Regions from separate parts of the Brevibacillus sp. DP1.3A genome, predicted to be linked through region 2. Evidence: predicted binding sites of a transcription regulator. Region 2 holds the regulator's gene; the other holds the start of a gene.
What was found. Region 2 encodes LexA, which represses DNA repair genes until DNA is damaged. Its sites were predicted from a motif close to CGAACATATGTTCG; they were not measured.
Positions count from the first base shown of each region.

Region 1: a site for LexA is predicted at 1,337-1,350, ahead of HP399_RS14860 (YolD-like family protein). Genes of this name have one in related genera too.

Region 1 is NZ_CP085876.1:3,181,053-3,184,470, reverse strand. Features, by position in the region: gene HP399_RS14870 (GNAT family N-acetyltransferase) at 1-373, opposite strand, end outside; gene HP399_RS14865 (hypothetical protein) at 549-782, shown strand; gene HP399_RS14860 (YolD-like family protein) at 1,001-1,249, opposite strand; gene HP399_RS14855 (bile acid:sodium symporter family protein) at 1,561-2,535, opposite strand; gene HP399_RS14850 (hypothetical protein) at 2,714-2,950, shown strand; gene HP399_RS14845 (YhcN/YlaJ family sporulation lipoprotein) at 3,087-3,418, opposite strand, start outside.
Region 2 is NZ_CP085876.1:2,983,355-2,986,772, forward strand. Features, by position in the region: gene HP399_RS14050 (SOS response-associated peptidase family protein) at 29-289, shown strand; gene HP399_RS14055 (DUF4269 domain-containing protein) at 286-861, opposite strand; gene HP399_RS14060 (DUF456 domain-containing protein) at 970-1,455, shown strand; gene lexA (transcriptional repressor LexA) at 1,506-2,129, opposite strand; gene HP399_RS14070 (cell division suppressor protein YneA) at 2,292-2,630, shown strand; gene HP399_RS14075 (DUF896 domain-containing protein) at 2,707-2,904, shown strand; gene crcB (fluoride efflux transporter CrcB) at 3,001-3,366, shown strand; gene HP399_RS14085 (HelD family protein) at 3,405-3,418, shown strand, end outside.

The DNA.
Region 1 (3,418 bases), 200 kb from region 2:
CCCAAGCAACCGATTCTTGCAAGAGATTCTTCCCAATACCATAACCCCAGAACTCTTGCAAGACGCATACTCCAAACTCTACTTTGTGCGCAAATCTGTTTAAGTAAACACCTGCACATCTGGAAAACCCGACAATCCGATCCTGTACAACAGCAACTAAAAACAAGTTTCTTGGACTTTCTGCATCCGTATGGATGATGTGTTCGAATCCTTGCACATCGATGAAAGCCTCTCCTCTTTCTCTGTCCAAATTTTCAGTCTCTCCATCGATTTGCAGTCGCAGTTCCGACAACTGTTGTGCATCTGTTTCCATTGCAGAGCGAATCGAGTAGGATAACCCGTTCACAGAAAGTAGTTGTTGGCTGATTATCATCATTTTTCTCCTATTGGTAAAATTTTGGTCTTTTATTCTATCATAGGTAGAAGTTTTTGTGAATCTTCTCTCTTCATATGGAGAGAGGGCACAAATTTGTTTACATAATATTTATTATGTTCATTTATACGGCAGACTATGGATATGCTACAATATGGGAAAGGAGCGTGCTCGCATGAATTTTTCCAAATCATTTTATTATACGGTCGACCATTCCAAGGTAGAAGAATATAAGAAGATGCTCGATCTAATGAAAATCCCCTACATCGTGGAAGCTCCGATCGTCTTGCTGAATCAAGGAGCGAATGAATACTCCTTCGTTTTTCCTAACATGTCAGGTCGTCTTTATGGAATGGTGAGCAAGTTATTTCAAACGGATGGGAAGCCATATCCGAAGAATGGAAAATAGGCAAAAAAAAGGACCCAACAATTGGGTCAAAATAGGAAGTGGAGAGAATGCATGCTATGTAATATATCCTAACACAACAAAACCAAACGTCAATCAAACTTTCGAATTTTCTGCATTTTCACGTTAGGTTTTATGACATATAAACTTCCTGCTTTGTGCAAAAAAGTAAAGAAGCCTTACGACGAGTCGAATTTCGCGTAAGGTTTATTTACACACTCCTATGCATGTACATTGATAATTTTCTCCATCTCGATCCATTGACTACCCGTTTGGTTTGCTAATTGAACACGTCTCGCCTTTGGGTCTACCCATTTGACCACACCCCACATGCTACACGTATTCCCCCGCTCCCCCTCAAAGGACACACACCAGCTCACATTCAAGGGATAATTCTCTCTTGCGGAATCTCGCAGCATGTACATAAATGCCTCTCTTTCTTGGTTTGTTACTTCAAAATTGCCGTTCACCACGCTTTTCCACCCGCCTAATTACGAACATTTGATATCCAGATACTCATCCATGTGTGGGAAATTGTAATTACATTATAGTGATTACGAACATAAGTTCGCAACTCTTTTTTTCAATTTCTTCATTTGAACCGTATGAAAAGTCTCCCCATTTGTTCTGCCAAGTCTTGATGCGGAATCGGGCGTTCGCATTGTCAAATGGACCAAAGGAATTGTTTTGCGTGGAGAGCGCCAAATTAACAGCATTCTTCAGTAAGAATCTGAAAGAAAAAAGCCGTCTTCCCATTGGTTTTGGAAAACGGCTCTTGCTTTTATCTTGATAGTTCCTGTGGTTGATGCTGCGGTCTTTTCTCGACCAGCTCCAAAAACTTTCCGAAGGTAGAAGCGAGTATTTGCTGAAACAGCATACCGAGAACAACAGGAAGTGCAACAGGCGCAGGGAAGTACGTGATCGCCATAACTGCCCCTGCACTAATGTTTCGCATCCCACTGTTGAAGGTTAACGTGACAATAATATCACGCTCCCATCCGAATAGCCGCGCTATCCCCCACCCCATCAAATAACCCAAAATGGCTACAACCAGTACGAGGACCGCCATTCCCACCAGTTTAGCGTCCATCATATGAAAATAAGACGAGACCATCGAGCTGTTGATCGCGACGACAACCCCCATTCCCATCTTAGAAAATGGCGCTAATTTTGGTGCCAGCGTTTTTTTGACGTTCCCTTTTGATAAATGATTGAGCAGCATACCGCCAAGAGACGGCAACACAATCATATAAAACAAACCCTTCATCAGTTCAGCTAAATCCATCTCGACTGTTGCCCCTAAAAACAAGGACATCCCCAACGGAACAATCAATGGGGAGAGCATCGTATCCAACAAAATAATGGATAGTGTCAGTGCGATGTTCCCGAAATAAATCGATGACCACAAAAAGCTCGTGATCCCTGTGGGAATTAAGGCCGCCAACAAAAAGCCCGTGATGACATGGATATCATCTGGATAAAATAACCGTGCCATTGACCAAGCAACAAGCGGCATAAGTGCATGAAGAATCAACAAGTTGACGATTAAAGGAAGCGGTCTAGTCAGTACCTTTGCAAATTCTTTAAATCCTGAACCCAGACTGCCGGCAAATGTCATGAAGGCAAACACCCAAGGAGTCAAAAAAGCAAACGGTTGTAAATGTGTCCCGGCTATAACACCAATGGCAACACTACTCGGCGTTAGTATGGGCATGATTTTCTCAAGCGATCGATTCAGTTTGGCTAACCCGTTCATCTGATACACCTCAAGTCTCGTCCTTTGATGCTATTGATGTGAGGTATGTTATCATGAACAGATTATTGTTACAAGACCAAAGTTCATTAGTAGATTACATACAAGTCATTTATTCGCAATTTCACCTTGCATACTTTCGCGTATGGGAGTAAAGCCTATGACGGAAAGGAGGTATTTTATGAACGGAATGGATTGGGTAGAATTTATCCGAAAAACCGAAGATAAGATGTATCACCTCCATCGAGCGATAGATGGAATCTGTAATGATCCCGACTATAAAGAATCCGTTACGACCTTGACGGAAGTGGTAAGAGATTATCAAGTTCTTGTGGAAAAAGCAAAAGGTGAATTACGCGGCATCGACCTCCATCGGGATCGAGAGCGTGCGCATTATTACGATCATGATCACCACTAGCCTATATAGACTCCCAGTCAGGGAGTTCTTCTCTGTCATGAAATCACAGAATAATCACTTCATTTTGATCGTTCTACCAAAATAGACAGCAAAAACCTCACTCTACCCATGTAGTATGTGAGGTTTGGGAAACTGGCTATCCCTTCATTTTCTTTTCCAGTTCTTTTAAGGATTTCTTCTTCTGGCATGCCGCTTTTACATCAGTTGGCCACTGTTCGTCACTTAGCCTTTGCAAATCTTTTATCAATCGCTTGTCAGCTGTCACATGAATATCGGCATCTGGGAAGGCCTCTTTTAATTTCTTTCCGACTTCTTTTTGAATCGATTCCAGCTTGAACCGATTAAAATTCGTCACTTGAATAGCCACATCGAGCTCTTTATCGATTTGCATAACCACTATTTTGTCTATGCCCTTCACGCTAGCTGTAATCGATCTCGCTCGCTCTTCCCATTGATAATGTCTGACGG
Region 2 (3,418 bases):
ACATAATTTAGGTGTTACACCATAGAAAATGTCGAATAAAGCAATACTCAGTACGATTTTGTTGACATTTAATAAAAATGAGCGAATGCCTGTCATCTTAAAGAAAGATGATGAGGACTTATGGCTTGATCGGGAGAAGTATGATCGGTTGCAGCTCCAGTCGCTGTTTACCCCCTACGATTCCGGCGAGATGATGGTATATCCGGTATCCGCCAAAGTGGGCAGTCCGAAAAATGATGGTCCTTCCTGTATTCAAGAAGTAGAGATCGGCTCTTTGTTTGAAGATTAATCCTTTCGCAGGAGCTGAACTTTTTGTCGTAATTCCTGTTCGGTTAACGACTCCAAATGCAACAATGCCTCGTATGGATCATCACCCGGAATATGAAAGTACCTGGCAAATGCAGGCTCTGTTTTGATGCCGCTTTGCTTCAGAGCTCTAATATGTTGGCATGCATCCAAGCCTCCTATGTCTAGCAAACGTGCTTCGATGTCCATATGACGATAGGCATTTTGCTTTTCGACAGCTACCGGTTGAGCAAACAATTCAAACCAAAAGTCAGCTGTGAAAAACGAGATAACGGACGTGGGAGTACTTTTTACATCTAGGTGTGTCACTTCAAATCCGGGCAAGCAGCCAAATGCTGTACGCACAGCCTGCTCAAACTGTTCCAGATCATGACTCTCGCAAATAATGTCCAGATCGCTTTGCTTGACGTCAATGTCTAAAGGGATGGTTCCGGCAAGCACTGGACGGTAATCGGATAGTACTTCCATGATGTGCGTCTGTTTAATCGCTTCCCACGCCGCTTTTTGGCGCATCGTTCCTCTGCCCAAATAAGAGAGATCATGCCAATTTCTCAAGAGACTACCTCCATGTCTACTTTCTTTTAAAATAGTTTAGACAAAAGTGAATAAGTACGCAACGAAATCGGTAATCACTCGTATACCTAGATGAAGGGAGTGTAGTAGATGGAAATATTTTTGTGGGTAGTGGTCGTGTTATTGTTCTTGCTAAGCATCGCAGGAATTTTTTTACCTGTTTTACCTGATACGATATTACTGTGGGCGGGCTTTTTGCTCTATCACTTTTTCATTGCAGATCCGGGAGCGGGATTGCCCGCATCCTTTTGGTGGGGAATGGTCGTTCTAAGCATTCTGCTTTATGGTGCTGACTTGCTGACGAACATGTACTTCGTGAAAAGGTACGGAGGGTCCAAGTGGTCGTCCGTTGCTGCTGCGGTCGGAATTATCCTCGGGATCTTCGTTTTCCCACCGTTTGGTATGCTGATCTTGCCGTTCGTATTCGTCGTTCTGGTAGAGTTAATGGTGCAGAAGCAGTCGATGGAGCGAGCAGTGAAAGCGGGCGTAGGCTCACTGATCGGATTTTTGGGTAGTGCGGTCGTAAAAGTCATATTGCAAGTTACGATGATCATCTGGTTTTTTGTCGCCAGATAACATATAGAAAACGAAAAGGACAGCCGAGGCTGTCCTTTTTTACGTGGAAACTAGTGAATGAGTCGATATACACCGATGACTTTACCGAGAATGGTGACATTCTCCAGAATGATCGGTTCCATTGTGGCATTTTCCGGTTGGAGACGGAAGTGGTTCTTTTCTTTGAAAAATCTTTTGACGGTCGCTTCGTCTTCTTCTGTCATGGCTACGACAATGTCACCATTGTTCGCTACGTGCTGTTGGCGAACAATTACGTAATCTCCGTCGAGAATCCCTGCATCAATCATACTGTTCCCGGAGACGCGCAGCATATAGACCTTGTCAGAAGTCACGATATTGTCTGGAAGCGGGAAGTACTCTTCCACATCCTCAATGGCAGTGATCGGTTGTCCAGCGGTTACTTTTCCGATTACTGGCACACGGACGACAGAGTCTTCGAAATTGTCTTGAAAACGATCTTCATCTGATAGCAATTCGATGGCACGAGGTTTGGTAGGATCTCGACGAATGAGGCCTTTTTTCTCTAAGCGTGCCAAATGCCCATGTACTGTTGAGCTGGAAGCTAGTCCAACAGCCTCACCAATTTCACGTACAGATGGCGGATATCCTTTATCACGAACTTCCTTTCGTATGAACTCGATGATGGCTTGTTGTCTACTCGATAATTTTGACATAGAAAGACACCCCTGATTTCTCGAACATATTTTCCTATATTATACCATGGGAGCTTGCGTTCGACAAACATAAGTTCGATTCTTTGTTGACATGAACATATGTTCTCATTTATCATGAGGTTACAAATGATCAGAACGTATGTTTGCGAGGAGGCCATTATTATGAATTCATCGACAGCACGAAATCGTTTCGAGAAAAAAGAAGAACGTCGAGTTCGTTTTGGTATCACGAGAGGACAAGCTCTCTTGTTTCTTATAACATTTACTCTCTTTTTTTACTTATTGACCGAACTAGTGTTTGCTTCTTCGCCCATGGAGGAGCCACAAGGAATAGAAGTAACCGTACAATCTGGAGATAGCCTATGGTCGTTAGCTGTTCAATACAATACAGATCAGCATATGGATGTTCGTGACTATATAATAGAGATTAAGGATGCGAACGGTTTAGAGAGTAACAGGATTTACCCAGGTCAGACTCTCATGCTTCCTGATACTCCGTAAGTGTTCGGCTGTCTTGCGGGATCATTCGAATGTGGTATAATGAATCGGCACTACTACAGAGTGGGAGGAACCAGCAGTGGTATCTGACGCAGAAATTAAACGCATTAACGAATTGGTCAAAAAATCTCGCGAAGAAGGTTTGACCGAAGAGGAAAAGCTCGAACAAAAAGCATTGCGCCAAAAGTACATTGACGCCGTTAAGCTTTCATTGAGAGCAAATTTGGATTCCATCCGTTATGTGGAAGACCTTGAAGAAAATAAGCCAAAACAGTAAGATAACAATTACTGATACGACAGACATCCTCGCTTGACGCTAGGGTGTCTTTTTCTGTGACATACATAACGCTTTGATATTCAGGGAGGGAAAGCGGTGGCGTGGATAGCTGTGGCGGTTGGAGGAGCAGTTGGCTCACTTTTGCGCTACCTATTGTCTTTGCTCGCGAATCAGCCGGGATGGCCGTGGGGAACTTGGATCGCCAATGTTTGTGGATCTTTGATCATCGGCATCTTGTTCGTGCTGGGGAAAGAACGTGGCATTTTATCTCCGACACTCTATCTTTTATTTGCAACGGGGGTCATGGGAGGATTTACGACGTTCTCTAGTTTCTCCTTGGAAGTGGTTTCTTTTTGGGGAGAAGGTCACCTGTTGCGTGGCACTTTGTACGCTCTTCTCAGTTTGGGAGTCGGACTACTTTCTTGTGGGGTTGGAATATGGTTGGCTAGGCAATGGTCTTAATACGTTCAATGACACGATACATGTGAGGGGGAATGAATGTGAGTACACAGCA